Regions from separate parts of the Neorhizobium tunisiense genome, predicted to be linked through region 1. Evidence: riboswitches for the same ligand, from Rfam matches in the RefSeq annotation. Region 1 holds a riboswitch; each other region holds the start of a gene.

The links. Region 1 has a riboswitch for thiamine pyrophosphate ahead of thiC (phosphomethylpyrimidine synthase ThiC). Riboswitches for the same ligand answer to the same signal wherever they lie in the genome.
Region 2: another riboswitch for thiamine pyrophosphate. It lies ahead of thiB (thiamine ABC transporter substrate binding subunit); the one in region 1 lies ahead of thiC (phosphomethylpyrimidine synthase ThiC).
Region 3: another riboswitch for thiamine pyrophosphate. It lies ahead of ABCW43_RS13830 (ABC transporter permease); the one in region 1 lies ahead of thiC (phosphomethylpyrimidine synthase ThiC).
Region 4: another riboswitch for thiamine pyrophosphate. It lies ahead of thiM (hydroxyethylthiazole kinase); the one in region 1 lies ahead of thiC (phosphomethylpyrimidine synthase ThiC).

What each region holds. Positions count from the first base shown of each region.
Region 1 covers NZ_JBDIUU010000012.1:187,309-191,494, reverse strand. The annotation lists gene thiC (phosphomethylpyrimidine synthase ThiC) at 1-1,740, opposite strand, end outside; TPP riboswitch at 1,840-1,972, opposite strand; gene ABCW43_RS27875 (acyl carrier protein) at 2,152-2,403, shown strand; gene ABCW43_RS27870 (acyl-CoA dehydrogenase family protein) at 2,405-3,586, shown strand; gene ABCW43_RS27865 (amino acid--[acyl-carrier-protein] ligase) at 3,636-4,186, shown strand, end outside.
Region 2 covers NZ_JBDIUU010000003.1:185,489-189,674, reverse strand. The annotation lists gene ABCW43_RS14995 (ABC-F family ATP-binding cassette domain-containing protein) at 1-1,433, shown strand, start outside; gene ABCW43_RS14990 (response regulator) at 1,593-2,042, shown strand; TPP riboswitch at 2,124-2,232, shown strand; gene thiB (thiamine ABC transporter substrate binding subunit) at 2,273-3,283, shown strand; gene thiP (thiamine/thiamine pyrophosphate ABC transporter permease ThiP) at 3,288-4,186, shown strand, end outside.
Region 3 covers NZ_JBDIUU010000002.1:953,742-957,927, forward strand. The annotation lists gene ABCW43_RS13820 (ABC transporter substrate-binding protein) at 1-347, shown strand, start outside; gene ABCW43_RS13825 (ABC transporter permease subunit) at 344-2,032, shown strand; TPP riboswitch at 2,101-2,204, shown strand; gene ABCW43_RS13830 (ABC transporter permease) at 2,341-3,123, shown strand; gene ABCW43_RS13835 (ABC transporter substrate-binding protein) at 3,120-4,064, shown strand; gene ABCW43_RS13840 (NUDIX hydrolase) at 4,162-4,186, shown strand, end outside.
Region 4 covers NZ_JBDIUU010000008.1:95,986-100,171, reverse strand. The annotation lists gene thiD (bifunctional hydroxymethylpyrimidine kinase/phosphomethylpyrimidine kinase) at 1-156, opposite strand, end outside; gene thiE (thiamine phosphate synthase) at 153-791, opposite strand; gene thiM (hydroxyethylthiazole kinase) at 788-1,588, opposite strand; TPP riboswitch at 1,639-1,734, opposite strand; gene ABCW43_RS21920 (heavy metal translocating P-type ATPase) at 1,848-4,178, shown strand.

The DNA of each region.
Region 1 (4,186 bases):
CTTCTGCGCCTCGGCGCGAATATCGTGGGAAATCCGCATCGAGCAGAATTTCGGACCGCACATGGAGCAGAAATGCGCCACCTTGTGCGCCTCCTTGGGTAGCGTCTCGTCGTGGAAGGAGCGTGCCGTTTCCGGATCGAGCGAGAGATTGAACTGATCCTCCCAGCGAAACTCGAACCGGGCGCGCGACAGCGCATCGTCCCGCACCTGCGCCGCGGGATGGCCCTTGGCGAGATCGGCTGCGTGTGCAGCGATCTTGTAGGTGATCACGCCCACCTTGACGTCGTTGCGGTCCGGCAGGCCGAGATGTTCCTTTGGCGTCACGTAGCAGAGCATGGCGGTGCCGAACCAGCCGATCATCGCAGCCCCGATGCCCGACGTGATGTGGTCGTAACCCGGCGCGATATCGGTAGTCAGCGGACCGAGCGTATAAAACGGCGCCTCGCCGCAGACGGCGAGCTGCTTGTCCATATTGGCCTTGATCTTGTGCATTGGCACATGGCCAGGGCCTTCGATCATCACCTGGCAATCCTTCGCCCAGGCGATTTTCGTCAGCTCACCGAGGGTTTCCAGTTCCGCAAACTGCGCCGCATCGTTGGCATCGGCGATCGAACCCGGGCGCAGGCCATCTCCAAGCGAGAAGGAGACGTCGTAGGCCCGGGCGATGTCGCAGATTTCCTCAAAATGCTCGTAGAGAAAACTCTCCCTGTGATGGTGCAGACACCACTTGGCCATGATCGAGCCGCCGCGGGAAACGATGCCGGTGACGCGGTTGACGGTGAGCGGGATATAGGCGAGCCGCACGCCCGCATGGATGGTGAAGTAGTCGACGCCCTGCTCGGCCTGCTCGATCAGCGTGTCGCGATAGACTTCCCAGGTGAGGTCCTCGGCAATGCCGTTCACCTTTTCGAGCGCCTGGTAGAGCGGCACGGTGCCGATCGGCACCGGCGAATTGCGGATGATCCACTCGCGGATATTGTGGATGTTGCGGCCGGTCGACAGGTCCATGACCGTATCGGCACCCCAGCGGATCGCCCAGACCATCTTCTCGACTTCCTCGGCCATCGACGAGGTGACGGCCGAATTGCCGATATTGGCATTGATCTTCACCAGGAAGTTACGGCCGATGATCATCGGTTCGGATTCCGGGTGGTTGATATTGGCGGGAATGATCGCCCTGCCTTCGGCGACTTCGCGTCGAACGAACTCGGGCGTCACGAAGTCCGGCACATGGGCGCCGAAACTTTCGCCGTCGCGGATGAGTGGCTCGCTGGCCGCCTGCCGGCCGAGGTTCTCGCGGATGGCGACGAATTCCATCTCCGGCGTGACGATGCCGGCCCGCGCATAAGCGAGCTGGGTGACGGCCCTGCCCGCCTTCGCCTTGAAGGGCTGGTTGCGGACCGGGAATTCCGGCGTCAGGTGGCTCCCGGACACGAAGCCGTTGTCCTCCGGCCTGACGATACGGCCCTCATAGGCCTCGACATCGCCGCGGGCGGCAATCCAGCTTTCGCGCAGGCGCGGCAGGCCGGCATCAATGCTGATCGCGGTGCCTTCGGCGGTATAGGGTCCGGAGGAATCGTAGACGGTGACCGGCGGTTCGCCGGAGGTCGGATGCAATGCGATCTGGCGCATCGGCACGCGGATGTCCGGATGGATCGTTCCTGCTTTCAGGACTTTCGTGGAAGCGGGAAGCGGGCCGGTGGTGACGACCGGGGTAAGCTTGGTGGCTGCGATATTCATGGCTCAAGGCTCCAAGGTTTGACGTTTGGAGACCCAGTTCCAGTGTTGGAATGATGGAAAAACACCCCGGAATCCGAAGGACGGTTTCCCGTCCTTGTTACCGCAGCGCCCGCACCGTCCCTACGCCAGTATGAACTGGATCAGGTTCAACGGGTCACTGCGCCTCGGCCGGCCAAAGCCGATCCGACCAGCAGTATCTCAGCCCCTTGGCGGGACCCCCCTGGTGAATGGCGCCATCAGAAACCCGCGGGCCGTTGATGTCAAGCCGAGCCATGCCGATGGCGATCGATCGGATTTTACGGAATCCCGCAGCCCTAACTTCACGACGTTTATTACCGGAATCTTATGCTTTCCTGCGTAGTAAAGTCTCCAGCGATGAACGCAGAATTCGAACGATCCGGAGACGTCGAGATGAACGAGACCATTCGCGAATTGCTGACACGGGTAGGCGGCCTTCCGGTCGCGGTGACTGACCTGGAAGACGGCGCCGACCTTTATGCGGCCGGCCTCTCCTCCTTTGCATCGGTGCAACTGATGCTGGGCCTCGAAGAGGCCTTCGACATCGAGTTTCCCGACAGCCTTTTGAACCGCAAGTCCTTCGCCAGCATAGCTGCGATCGAGCAGACGGTTTCGCAGATCCTGAAAGCCCGCGAGGCCGCTTGAGATGAGCCTCCCCGCCTTTGCCGCCGACATGAGCCTGAGCGCCCGCGCTCACCGCGTGGCAGCCGTTGCGGCTGAATTTGCTGACCAGGTCGACCATGACGGCCGCTTCCCGCGCGAGGCGGTCGATGCCATGAAGGCCGAGCGCCTGATCGGAATACAGATCCCGGCCGCATTCGGCGGCGAGGGTGCCTCGATCACCGAGATCGCCGAGGTCTGCTCCATCCTGGGACAGGCCTGCGCCGCAAGCGCCATGGTTTTCGCCATGCACCAGATCAAGGTTTCGAGCCTGGTGGAACACGGTGGCGACAGTGAATGGCACAGGGACTTCATGCGCGAACTTGCAGGCCGCCAGCTTCTCGTCGCCTCCGCGACGACCGAGGGCGGCATCGGCGGCAATATGCGCAACTCGATCTGCGCGATCGAGGTCGAGGGCGATGCCTGCCGCCTGACGAAGGATGCGACGGTGATTTCCTACGGCGCCCATGCCGATGCGATCATGGTCACCTCGCGCTCCAACGAGAACGCCGCTCCGACCGACCAGGTCATGACCGTCTTCAGACAAGGCCAGTATACCCTGCAGAAGACCGTCGACTGGGATACGCTCGGCATGCGCGGCACCTGCTCGGACGGTTTTCTCTTCAGAGGCGAAGCGCCGTCCGTCCAGATCTTTCCAAAGCCGTTCGCCGAGATCGCGGCGCAATCGATGCTCGCCACCTCGCATCTCCTCTGGAGCGCGGTCTGGTACGGGATCGCCGCCGACGCGGTACTGCGCGCCCAGGCCTTCGTGCGGGCCGCCGCCCGCAAGGCGGGCGGCACCCAGCCGCCCGGCGCGCTGAGGCTCGCCGAAGCCTCGAACCTGCTGCAGCTCCTCAAGGCCGGCATCCTCTCCGGCCTGAAGATCTACGCGGATGCCAAGGCGGATCACGACCAGCTGTCGTCCATGGCTTTTTCGATCGCCATGAACAACGTCAAGCTGGCCTCTTCCGAGACGATCCTGACCATCATCAACCAGGCGATGATCATCTGCGGCATCATGGGCTACAAGAACGGTACGCCTTACAGCCTCGGCCGGCATCTGCGCGATGCGCATTCCGCCCAGCTGATGATTTCCAACGACCGCATTCTCGGCAATACGTCGACCATGCTGCTCGTTCAGAAACCGGACACCAGCCTGCTCGGCTGACGCCCCTATCATTTCAGATGTAAACCATTGAAAAGAATGAGGTAAAGCCATGGATATGCAAGTTTCCTTTCTCGACCGCCTGTTCGATGCAGGCCTGCTGATCGAGACGGGCGTCGACGGACTGTATGGCCGCAGCGGCCAGTTCGAAGACGTCATCGCCGCCTTCGAGCGGTTGATCGACAAGGTTGGCGGTGCCGACGGTGCCGAGGCGATGCGCTTCCCGCCCGGCATGAACCGCGCCTTCTTCGAGACCAGCGGCTACATGAAGAGCTTTCCGCAGCTCGCCGGCACGGTCCACTCGTTCTGCGGCAACGAGCTCGACCATATGAGCCTCCTGAAATGCATGGAGGTCGGCGAGGAGGACTGGACCAAGGGTCAGGAAGCGACCGACATCGTGCTGACGCCGGCCGCCTGCTATCCGCTCTATCCGACCGTTGCGCGCCGCGGCAACCTGCCCGCCGGCGGCAGCCTCTTCGACCTGCAGAGCTACTGCTTCCGCCACGAGCCCTCCAAGGATCCGGCCCGCCAGCAGCTGTTCCGCATGCGCGAATATGTCTGCATGGGTACCGAACAACACGTCACCGATTTCCGCCAGCTTTG
Region 2 (4,186 bases), on a different contig from region 1:
TTGCCCGCGTCATGGCGCCCGAACCCGACATCCTGATGCTCGACGAGCCGACCAACCATCTGGACTTGCCGACCATCGAATGGCTGGAAGACGAGCTGCGCAAGACGAGAAGCGCGCTCGTGGTAATCTCGCATGACCGGCGTTTTCTCGAAAAGGTCTCGAACGCCACCGTCTGGCTCGATCGCGGTACGTCGCGGCGCCTCAACCGCGGTTTCGGCGAATTCGAAGCCTGGCGCGATGAGGTCCTGGAAGCCGAAGAGCTGGAGCAGCACAAGCTCGGCAAGGCGATCGAGCGCGAGGAACACTGGCTGCGTTACGGCGTCACCGCACGCCGCAAGCGCAACATGCGCCGCCTCGGCGAGTTGCAGACGATGCGCGGCAATTACCGCGGCCACAAGGGGCCGCAGGGTACGGTCCAGGCGACCGTCAGTGAAGGCCGCGAATCCGGCAAGCTGGTCATCGAGGCCGAAAACATCACCAAGAGCTACGACCGGCCGATCGTCGCGCCTTTCTCGATCCGCGTGCATCGCGGCGACTGCATCGGTCTCGTCGGACCGAACGGCGCCGGCAAGACGACGCTTCTGAAAATGCTGACCGGCCAGCTGGCGCCCGACACCGGCACCGTCAAGCTCGGCACAAACCTGGAGATCGCCACGCTCGACCAGAAGCGCGAGGACCTGGACCCCGAGGACACGCTGTCCCATTATCTGACGGACGGACGCGGCGAAACGCTGCTGGTCAACGGCGAACAGCGGCATGTCGCAGGCTACATGAAGGATTTCCTGTTCCAGCCGGAGCAGATCAGGACACCGATCAAGAACCTGTCCGGCGGCGAGCGCGCCCGGCTGATGCTCGCCCGCATCATGGCAAGACCCTCGAACCTCCTGATATTGGACGAACCGACCAACGACCTCGACATCGAGACGCTGGACCTGCTGCAGGAAATCGTCGCCGGTTACACCGGCACCGTCATCCTCGTCAGCCACGACCGAGACTTCCTCGACCGCACCGTGACCTCGACCATCGCCCCCGCCAATCCCGATGCACCGGATGGCCGCTGGATCGAATATGCGGGCGGCTACACCGATATGCTGGCACAGCGCAAAGGTGCGCAGGAAGAAAGGCGTCGCGCGGAAAAGGCGGACAAGGCAAAAACCGATGCCGCGGCTCCCACCGCTGAAGCCCCCCGCAGCAAGGGCAAGCTCTCCTTCAAGCAGAAATTCGCGCTCGAAAACCTGCCGAAGGAAATGGCGAAAGCCCAGGCCGAGATCGCCGTCCGCGAGAAGAAAATGGCCGATCCCAACCTCTTCACCAAGGATCCCGCCGCCTTCAACAAGCTGGCCGCGGAGATGGAAAAGCTGCGTCAGAGCATCAGCAAAATGGAGGAAGAATGGCTGGAGCTCGAAATGCTGCGTGAGGAAATCGAAGGCTGATTTTCGATTTGTTAAGCTTAACAGGTAGTTAGCTGAAAAAAGTTTTGTCGCGGACCGGAACATATGATGTCCCGAGACGTTCTGGGTGCGAACAGTGGTCGAAATGTCCCGGGGACGGATCGGCCTGCCGGGAACCGATCAACCGAATGGGGACATCCAATGCTGACAAATGTTACGCGTCGTCGGCTGGCCACTGAGGCGATGAATCAGCGAGTTATGATCGTCGAAGACGAGTTTCTGATCGCGCTCGATGTGGCCGAGACGATCGAATCCATGGGCCTGAAAGTCGCCGGTTTTGCCAATGCCCGCAAACATGCGCTGGCTCTGGCTGCCCATGCCGATATTGCTCTGGTGGATGTCAATCTCTCCGACGGCCGGACCGGTCCGGAAATTGGCCGCGAGCTTGCCGAACAATATGGCATCACCGTAGTTTTCATGACGGGCAATCCGGAAGATGTGGAAGACGGCGTCAAAGGCTCGCTCGGCGTTCTCACCAAACCGGTCATGCCCGATGTGGTCGAGAAGGCGATCGGCTACGCCGTCGCCAACCGGCTCGGCGGCATGGCGGTCGTTCCGCGTGAACTGAAAGTGTTTTCTCAGAACCGCTGAGAAATCTTGATCCTGCGGGATCCGCCCGTAGCCGGCAAGAGGCCGCCTCTTGCCAGCCATTCCCACCACCGCTAAATCTGATCCGCTCTAACGGGGTGCCGCGCGTTTTCACGCGGCTGAGAGGCCTTCGGGCCAACCCGCGGAACCTGATCCGGTTAACACCGGCGGAGGGATTAGACGGCTCTTCATCAGCGCCTGGTCCCCTTTGTCACCAAAACGAGGAGACGCTCATGCGCGGGACCATTCTTTCGATATTCGCGGCCGCGGCCGTCTTTTCCCTGTCCGCGCCCGCCGAAGCGCAGGAAAAGACGCTGACCGTCTACACCTACGAGAGTTTCATTTCCGACTGGGGACCAGGACCCAAGGTCAAGGAGGCGTTCGAGAAGACCTGCGCCTGCAAGCTCAATTTCGTCGGCGTCGCCGACGGCGTGGCGCTTCTCACCCGCCTGAAACTCGAAGGCCCGGGTACCGATGCCGATATCGCGCTCGGCCTCGATACCAACCTGATCTCCGAGGCGAAAGCGACCGGCCTCTTCGAGCCGCATGGGCTCGACGCCTCGGCGGCCAAGGTCCCTGGCAATTACAGCGACGACACGTTCATCCCCTACGACTACGGCCATTTCGCCATCGTCTACGATGCGCAGGCGATGAAGAACCCGCCCAAAAGCCTCAAGGAATTGGTCGAGGGCGATCCGGCGCAGAAGATCGCCATCGAGGACCCGCGCACCTCGACACCGGGCCTCGGCCTGCTGCTCTGGGTGAAATCGGTCTATGGCGACAAGGCTCCGGAGGCCTGGATAAAGCTTCGCAGGCGAGTGCTGACCGTCACTCCCGGCTGGTCGGAAGCCTACGGCCTGTTCACCAAGGGCGAAGTGCCGATGGTGTTCTCATACACGACCTCGCCGGCCTATCACATGATCGAGGAGAAGACAGACCGCTACCAGGCCGCCTCCTTCTCCGAAGGTCACTATATCCAGATCGAAGTCGCCGGCATGCTGAAGGGGGCGAAGGACAAGGATCTGGCGAAACAGTTCCTGAAATTCATGGTGTCTCCGGCCTTCCAGGACGTCATCCCGACCACCAACTGGATGATGCCAGCTGCCAAGACGTCCGAGCCGCTTCCCGACGCCTTCGGCAAGCTGGTTCAGCCAGCAAAGACGTTCCTGATGGGCTCGGACGAGGTCGCCAGGAACCGGCAGGCCTGGATCGACGAATGGCTGACCGCCATGAGCATGAACTGATCCGATGCTGACGCGCGCTGAACGGAGAAGGGGGATAGGCTGGGGGCTGCTGAGCCTTACCGGAATCGCCTTCTTCGTCGGCATGGCGGTCGCCGCACTTCTGTCCTTCGATGCCGGCAGCACCCAAAGCCGGCTGTTCACCGCTTATACCTGGCGAATTCTGCGCTTCACCCTGTTGCAGGCGGCTCTCTCGACACTCCTGTCGGTGGTTTTCGCACTCCCCGTCGCCCTCGCGCTCGCGCGCCGCCCAGGTTTTCCGGGCCGCATCTGGATCATACGGCTGATGGCATTGCCGATGGGCCTGCCGGTGCTGATCGGCGCGCTGGGCCTGATCGGCATCTGGGGCCGGCAAGGAGTAATGAACAGCCTGCTGTTGAAACTGGGCCTTGAGCAACCGGTGAGCATTTACGGGCTATCCGGCATCTTGATTGCACATGTGTTCTTCAACCTGCCGCTCGCCGCAAGGCTGTTGCTGGCGGCACTGGAACGGTTGCCGGCGGAATATTGGCTGCTTTCGTCAGGCCTGGGGATGAAACCCTTTTCCGTCTTCCGTTTCATCGAGTGGCCGGCGGCGCGCCGGGTCATCCCCGGAATAACGGGCTTGATCTTCATGCTCTGCGCCACGAGTTTCACGCTCGTCCTGGTGCTTGGCGGCGGGCCGGCCGCAACGACGCTTGAAGTAGCGATCTACCAGTCGCTGCGTTTCGATTTCGATCCGCCGCGCGCCATAGCGCTGTCGCTGCTGCAGATCGGCATTACGGCGCTCATACTGATCGCGATCTCGTTTCTTCCAGCCCCTGACGACGCTGGCGTGACCGCCGGCCGGGCGACCCGCCGGTTCGATGGCCGAACGTTGCCGGCAAGGCTTTGGGATACGCTCGCTATCCTGCTCGCCACGACATT
Region 3 (4,186 bases), on a different contig from region 1:
TCACGCAGTCCTATGTCGAAACTCGCAATCCCAATATAGCGATCGCCAAGCCGGTCGAGGGGCAGGCGCTTTCGATGAACGTCGCCTGCATCACCGAAGGCACGAAGAACCAGAAGCTCGCGGAAGAGTGGATCAACCTGCATCTCTCCGAGCCCTGCATGCTCGCCTATGCACGCCAGATCTATTACTCGCCGACCGTCAGCAACATCACTGTCCCGGACGACCTCAAGTCGAAGCTCGTGCTCGGCGACGAGCAGGTCAGCAAGCTCGTCGATTTCGATTGGGACGTGATCAACGCCAGCCGCGCCAAGTGGCAGGCGAAATACGATCGGGAGATCGCGGGATGAACCGTTGGATCGGGCCGGCGCTTGCAGCGCCGGTCACCCTTTGGCTGCTTCTGTCCTTTGCGGCGCCGATGTTCGTGGTCCTCGTGCTCTCCCTGCACGAGTATCCCGATCCTTTCGGCCCGCTGTTCCTGGCGCCGTCGATCGCCCAGTTCCGGGATATCGTCTCCGACAGTTTCTATTTCGGCGTCGTTTCCGAAACCATCCTGCTCGGCCTCGGCGTCACCGTCATCACCGCGCTTCTCGGTTATCCGCTCGCCCACTGGCTGGCGCGCATGCCGGTGAAATACCGCGCGGCCGCGTTCGCGGTCATCCTCATTCCGCTGCTCACCAATGTGGTGGTGCGCTCGCTCGGCATCATCCTGCTGCTCGCGCCGGAGGGGCTGATCAATTCGGTCACCGGCCTCGTCGGCATTCCGCCGGCCCGGTTCATGCTGTTCACGCATGGCGCGGTTGCAGTCGCGCTGGCGCAGGTCTTCCTGCCGTTCATGGTGCTGGCGCTTTACGACAACCTGCAGAACACGTCTCCGCGCGTGCACGAGGCGGCTCAGAGCCTTGGGGCGTCTCCGGCGGTCCGGTTCCTCACCGTCGACCTGCCGCTCTCGCTGCCCGGCCTGCGCTCCGGCGCCGTCATCGTTTTCCTGATGGCGACCACGGCCTATGTCTCCGCGTCGCTGCTCGGCGGCAAGAAGGTCTGGACGACCGGCATGCTGGTGCTGCAGGAGGCGATCAAGAACCTCAACGCGCCGCTTGCCGCAGCCCTTGCGATCATCATGACCGTCACCGGTCTCGCCTTCGCGGCGCTTTGCGCGTATTCGCTCAACCGCCTGATGCCGTGGCTGAAGGGCAAGCCCAGCAATCCGTGGAGCATTCCGCGCTGGATCGTGCCTGTCATCAATATCCTCGGCCCGATTGTTTCGAAACTGCTGCTCGCCACCTCGCTGCTGCTCCTGCTGCTGCCGCTGGTGCTCGTCTGCATCCAGAGCTTCAACGACGTGCCGCAGGCGACGGCTTCCGGTTTTCGTGGCTTCACGCTGAAATGGTACGAGGCCGTATTCTTCGCGGGCACCTATGCGGATGCCTTCTGGGTGTCGGTGCGGCTCGCCGTCAGCTCCATGCTGGTGGCGCTGGCGCTCTCGCTGCCGGCAGCCTTCGCGCTTGCCCGCTATCCCTTCAAGGGCCGGTCCGCGCTGCTGACCTTCTGGCTGCTGCCGATGTCGCTGCCGCATGTGGCTATCGGCGTCGGCATGCTGCGGCTCTTGCAGATCTATCTGATCGTGCCGCCGTTCCTCGGCCTCGTGGCGATCCATGTGATCGTCATCCTGCCCTTCGCGATCACGCTGCTGACCACCTCGGTCATGGGCCTCGACCGGGCGCAGGAGGAAGCGGCCGCAAGCCTCGGGGCAAGCCCCGCGCGGCGGTTCTTCCTGGTCATCATGCCGGGACTGGCGCCAGGGCTGTTTGCGGCCGGCATCGTCGGCTTCCTCCTGAGCTTCGGCGAGGTGACCGTCACGAGCTTCCTCACCACCGCCCGACTGACGACCCTGCCGGTGCGCATCTACTCGGAATCGACCTTCAGCCTTGAGCCGACCGCGCATGCGATCTCGGCGGTGCTGATCGTCTTCACCGTCATCGCGCTGGTCCTGGTCGGCAGGGTGGTTCGCCTCGACCGTCTCTACGCACGATAAATGGGAAACGACAGCGGGCCGGTCGTCCGGCCTGCTTGACAGGCATACTGAAAACCGACAGTTATCGTCTCAATTCCGAGGGGGGCATCTTGACGATGCTGAGATGGCGGTGAGCCGGACCCTTGAACCTGATCCGGGTCATGCCGGCGTAGGAACGGAAATAGGCGTCGCCCGACGATTTTTTCTCTTCTCCGCTTCACCTGGATCTCCGTGATTGAGCTGATCTGGAGATCGACCGATGACATCCATTCTTTCCGTATCCCCCCGCGCGTCTGTGGTCGTCACGCGTAGGTCCGGCGCCTAGCATCATGCGCGCGTCTCACGCGGTGATCGGCCTCGTCCTGCTTGTCGCTCTCTGGCAGGCCGGCGTCTGGCTGTTTACTCCACCCCGCTACATCCTGCCGTCTCCGATTGCGGTGGTCTCCGCATTCTCGCGGCAGCCGGGTTTCCTGCTGCAGAATAGCGCCGTGACGCTGACGGAAATCGCGCTCGGCTTGGTGATCGGTGCTGGCCTCGGTGCCGCCACCGCCTTCGGCGTTGCGGCGCTGCCGCGGCTGGGTCGTCTCGTCTGGCCGATGGTGCTAATCCTGCAGGCTTTTCCGGTCTTCGTGCTGGCGCCGATCCTGGTTCTTTGGCTCGGTTTCGGGCTTGCCTCGAAAGTAGCGATGACGACGATCATCATCTTCTTTCCCGTTGCGTCGGCCTTTGCCGATGGTCTTCGCCGCACCGATCAGGAAATCCTCGACGCCGTCTCCCTGGAGGGTGCAAGCCACTGGCAGACGCTGGTCTCGATGCGGGTGCCGCTGGCGATCCCGAGCCTCGTCTCGGGCCTCAGGGTCGCGGCCCCGCTGGCCCCGCTCGGTGCGGTTGTCGGCGAGTGGGTCGGCGCCTCTGGCGGGCTCGGTTTCGTCATGATCCAGGCCAATGCCCGCATGCAGACCGACACGGTGTTTGCGGCGATGGTCATACTCGCCATACTCACCCTAACCTTAAGGCTTCTCATCGACCGGCTGACCGCCGGTCTCGCCCCCTGGGCCAGCGAAGCCGATCCAGCACCCTCATCCGCATCAAGGAGTTCCGTCCGATCATGATCCGTATCCTCACCGCGTCCTTCATCGCGCTCGCCAGTCTGGCCGCGCCCGCTTCCGCGCAGGCGGCCGACAAGCTCAGCGTGCTGCTCGAATGGTTCGTCAATCCGGACCATGCGCCGATGGTGATCGCCCAGCAGCGCGGCCTGTTTGCCGATGCCAATCTGGACGTCGAGCTCATCCCGCCGTCCGACCCTTCCGCGGTACCGCGTCTTGTCTCGGCCGGTCAGGCGGATATCGGCATCCATTACCAGCCTAATCTCTATCTCGACCACGAGGCTGGCCTGCCGCTGGTGCGGTTCGGCACCCTGGTCGAAACTCCGCTGAATACCGTCACGGCTCTGGCGGACGGTCCGATCAAGAGCCTCAAAGACCTCAAGGGCAAGAAGGTGGGCTTTTCCGTCACCGGCTTCGAGGATGCCATGCTGAAGCGCATGCTGGCTTCGGAAGGCCTTTCCAACGACGATGTGGAACTGATCAACGTCAATTTCTCGCTGTCGCCCTCGCTGATCGGCGGAAAGGTGGACGCGACGCTCGGCGGGTTCCGCAATTTCGAACTGACCCAGATGAAGCTGGAAGGCCATGCCGGCCGCGCGTTCTTCCCGGAGGAGCATGGCGTTCCGGCCTATGACGAGCTGATCTTCGTCACCCGTCGTGATTTGGCCGCCGACAACCGGCTGCCGCGTTTCCTGCACGCCGTCGAACAGGCCTCGATCTTCATCACCAATCATCCGCAGGAAGCCTGGCAGCTTTTCATCAAGGCCTATCCGAACCTCGACGACGAGCTGAACCGCACGGCCTTCTTCGATACGCTGCCGCGTTTTGCCAAGCGCCCGGCCGCACTTGACCAGGGCCGTTACCAGCGTTTCGCCGCCTTCATGCAGGAAATGGGGTTGATCAAGGCCGTGCCTCCAATCGCAGACGTCGCGGTCGAAATCAAATAGGCCAAGTCGCTGATATCGTTTGATTTGAACTTCGGGGTTCGCGTAACGTGATTTCCATGCCAGATAGGCTTTCAACGTTACGTACCCCGGAGTTTTCTTGGCCATCGGACTTGCTCATGCGG
Region 4 (4,186 bases), on a different contig from region 1:
TACGCCCGTGACCCCTTGGGTATTTTGGGCCGTCAGCGCGGTCAATGCCGCCATGCCGTAGGTGCCGCGAGCCGCGAAGGTTTTCAGGTCCGCTTGTATGCCAGCTCCGCCGGAGGGATCCGAACCGGCGATCGACAGGACGTTTTTGATGGTCATGCGCGAGCCCTTTCGATTTCCGCGGCGATCCTGTGGGCCGCCGCTTTCGGATCGGGCTGGCCGCAAATCGCGGACACCACCGCGATGCCCTTCGCGCCGGCGGCAAGTGCCGGGCCGGCATGTTCCGCCTTGACGCCGCCGATCGCGACGGCCGGGACAGGAGCCATGGCGACGATACGGGCGAGGCCGTCGAAGCCGATCGGCTGCTTGTGATCCGGCTTGGTACCGGTCGCAAACACCGGCCCGATGCCGACATAATCGACCACCGACGGATCCACCCGCCGCGCCAGCTCCTCGGTTTCCACAGAAAGGCCGAGGATCATGCCGGTACCGATGTGCTGCCGTGCCATCGCGGCGACCATGTCGCCCTGGCCGACATGCAGGCCTTCCGCGCCGATCGCGATCGCCGCCTCGACGTCGTCGTTGATGATGAGAGGCACGCCGGTGCCTGCCAGCACCGCCTTCAGCGCCCTGCCGGTTTCGATCATTTTTGCCGTATCCGCCTGCTTGTCGCGAAGCTGGACGATGGTGGCGCCGCCGGCGACCGCCAGCCGGGTCGTCTCGACCATGCCGATCCCGTGGCAGAGATCCGGGTCGAGGACGAGGTAGACGGAAAGGTCGAACATCTTGGTCATGCCGGGACGATCCTTGCCTGGGCATCGAGCGACTCGCCGGTCAGGGCCGCGAGGCGGTCAAGGAAGATGGGGGAGAAGAAGCCGGGGCCGGACGCGGTGAGGGTTGCTTCCTCGCCCGCGACGGCAAACATGGCGAGTGCGGCGACCGTCGCGTCGAAGGGCTTGTCCGTGCTGGCCGCAAAGGCACCGACAAGGCAGGTCAGCGAGCAGCCGAGTGCGGTAACGCGCGGCATCAGGGCCGAACCGCCGAGGATGCGGACCGAGCGTCGGCCGTCGGTGACGAAATCCACCTCGCCGGTAACTGCCACCACGCAGGCCTTCTGCTGGGCAATGGCAATGGCCGAGTCTTCGGCCGCCACGACGCTGTCGCCGCTGTCGACGCCATGGCCGCTCGACTGGCCGCCGGCAAGCGCAATGATTTCCGACGCGTTGCCCCGTATGACCGTCGGCCGCAACTCCATGAGCTCGGAAAGTGCCGCGCGGCGATAGGCAGTGGCGTAATGGGCGACGGGATCGAGCACCCAGGGCCTGCCGGCCTCGGTGGCGGCTTCGGCTGCCATCTTCATGCCGGCCAGGAAATCCGGCGACAGCGTTCCGATATTGATCGTCAGTGCCGCCGCGATGCGGGCGAATTCGCCGGCCTCTTCCTTTGTGTGCACCATGGCGGGAGAGGCGCCGGCCGCAAGCATCACGTTGGCGGCGATGTTCATCGCCACGAAATTGGTGATGTTCTGGACGAGCGGATTTTTGGCGCGCATGGCGGTGAGCAATTGGCCGGGGGTCTGTCCAAGGGGCATTGTCGTGTGCATGTCTGCCTCGTTCGGCGGGGCAGGCGCGGGGCGCAATGGTGAACGCCCGAACGACTCCCTCCGCCAGCATGATCTGGTTCAGGTTCTAAGGGTGCTTCTCAGCCCGGCTTTGCCGGACGCCCCTGTCTTCACCATGGCTTACAGCAAAGATAATGCGCTTCGCCAGCGATTTTTTCTGATTTTTGGCCTTGCAGCTCTAGTTGCTAGAGGTTGTAGAGACGGGGCTCGATCCAATGGGAAAGAGACGATGAACGCGACGACACAGGCACGATACAAGGTTGGCGGCATGGATTGCGCCAGCTGCGCGACGAAGATCGACACCGCGGTGCGCCGCATGCCGGGTGTCGAGGACGTGTCCGTTTCGGTGGCTTCAGGCACGATGACGGTGAAGCATGACGGGACCGGCGATCTCGTCGCAATCGAGAAGAAGGTCGTGGGGCTTGGGTATTCGCTCAGGGCCTTGGGAAGAGGCAAACTCCCGGTCTCCCCCCTTGCGGGGGAGATGACAGAAGGGGGTGGTGCCGCGAACTCAATGGCCGAAGAGCACGCCGCGGCACCCCTCTCTACCCTGCCGGGCATCTCCCCCTCAAGAGGGGAGATCGGCAAGGCGCACGACCACCACCATCATGACGGTGGGCACGACCACGCCCATCATGATCACGGCCACGGCACAACGGAAATCGAAGGCCCGTACGGCCATGATCACGGGCCGATGGACGGGCCGTGGTGGAAATCGGTGAAGGGCCGCCTGACCCTCCTGGTCGGCATTGCGTTGGCCGCGGCTTACGGGATCGGCCATCTCTTCCCGGCCTATGACACCTATATCTTCACCGCCGCAATGCTGACCGGTCTCGTGCCGATCGCACGCCGCGCCGTCATGGCCGCGCTCGCCGGCACGCCGTTTTCGATCGAGATGCTGATGACGATCGCCGCCGTTGGCGCGATCGTCATCGATGCATCCGAAGAGGCTGCCGCCGTGGTCTTCCTCTTCCTCATCGGCGAACTGCTCGAAGGGGTCGCGGCCGGCAAGGCGCGGCAGAGCATTCGGAGCCTGACGGCACTGGTGCCGAAGAACGCGCTTCTCGAAGAGAATGGCCAGGCCCGCGAAGTGCCGGCCGAGAGCCTTGCCGTCGGTGCGATCATCCTCGTTCGTCCCGGCGACCGTATTTCCGCGGACGGCGTGATCGTCGCCGGCGAAAGCGCGATCGACGAAGCGCCTGTGACGGGTGAAAGCACGCCGGTTGCCAAGGGCATCGACGACGCGGTGTTTGCCGGCACGATCAACGGCGATGCCGCCTTGCGAGTGCGCGTCACGGCAGCTGCCGAGGACAATACGATTGCCCGCGTGGTGCGGCTGGTCGAGGAGGCGCAGGAAAGCAAGGCCCCGACCGAGCGCTTCATCGACCGTTTCTCGCGTTATTACACGCCGGGTGTCGTTGCCGTTGCCGCTTTGGTCGCCATCCTGCCGCCGCTCGTTGCCGGTGCGTCCTGGAGCGAGTGGGTCTACAAAGGCCTGGCGATCCTCTTGATCGGCTGCCCCTGCGCGCTGGTGATCTCGACGCCGGCGGCGATCGCCGCATCGCTGTCGTCAGGTGCCCGCCGCGGCCTGCTGATGAAGGGTGGCGCGGTGCTGGAAACGCTCGGCAAGATCACCGCCGTCGCGCTCGACAAGACCGGCACGCTGACAGCGGGTAAGCCTCAGGTGACAGACGTGATCGCCTTCGGCCGCAATGCGGAGGACGTGCTGCGCTTTTCCGCCGCGCTCGAGACCGGCTCCAGCCATCCGCTCGCCGTCGCCATCCTCGCCAAGGTGGCCGATGACGAGGTGGAGGTTCCCGCCGCGACCGATGCCAGGGCGCTCAGCGGCAAGGGCGTTACGGCTGTCGTCGAAGGCCAGGAGGTTTTTCTCGGTTCGCCCAAGGCCGCAGCCGAGCGGGTGTCGCTGCCGATGGCCCATTCCCGGCGGATCACCGGCCTCAACGACGAAGGCAAGACCGTCTCGGTCCTGATCGTCGGCGGGGTCCTGGCCGGCGCCATCGCCATGCGCGACGAACCGCGCGCCGACGCCAAGTCCGGCCTCAAGGCGCTGACCGACGCCGGCATCAAGACCGTCATGCTGACCGGCGACAACGCCCGCACCGCGACCGCGATCGGCAAGGACCTTGGCATCGAGGTGCGCGCCGAACTGATGCCGGAAGACAAGAGCCGCATCGTTGGCGAACTGAAGCGCCAGGGCTTCGTAGTGGGCAAAGTCGGCGACGGTATCAACGACGCACCGGCGCTCGCTGCCGCCGATGTCGGTATCGCGATGGGGGGCGGCACCGACGTCGCGCTGGAAACCGCAGACGCCGCAGCACTGCACGGCCGGGTCGGCGACATCGCGGCAATGATCGAATTGTCGAAGCGGACGATGCGCAACATCTACCAGAACATTTCGATCGCGCTCGGCCTGAAGGCGGTCTTCCTGGTGACCACCATCATCGGCGTCACAGGGTTATGGCCGGCGATCCTCGCGGATACCGGGGCAACGGTGCTGGTGACGATCAATGCGCTGCGGCTGCTGCGGGTGAGGAGCTAGTCATCGGC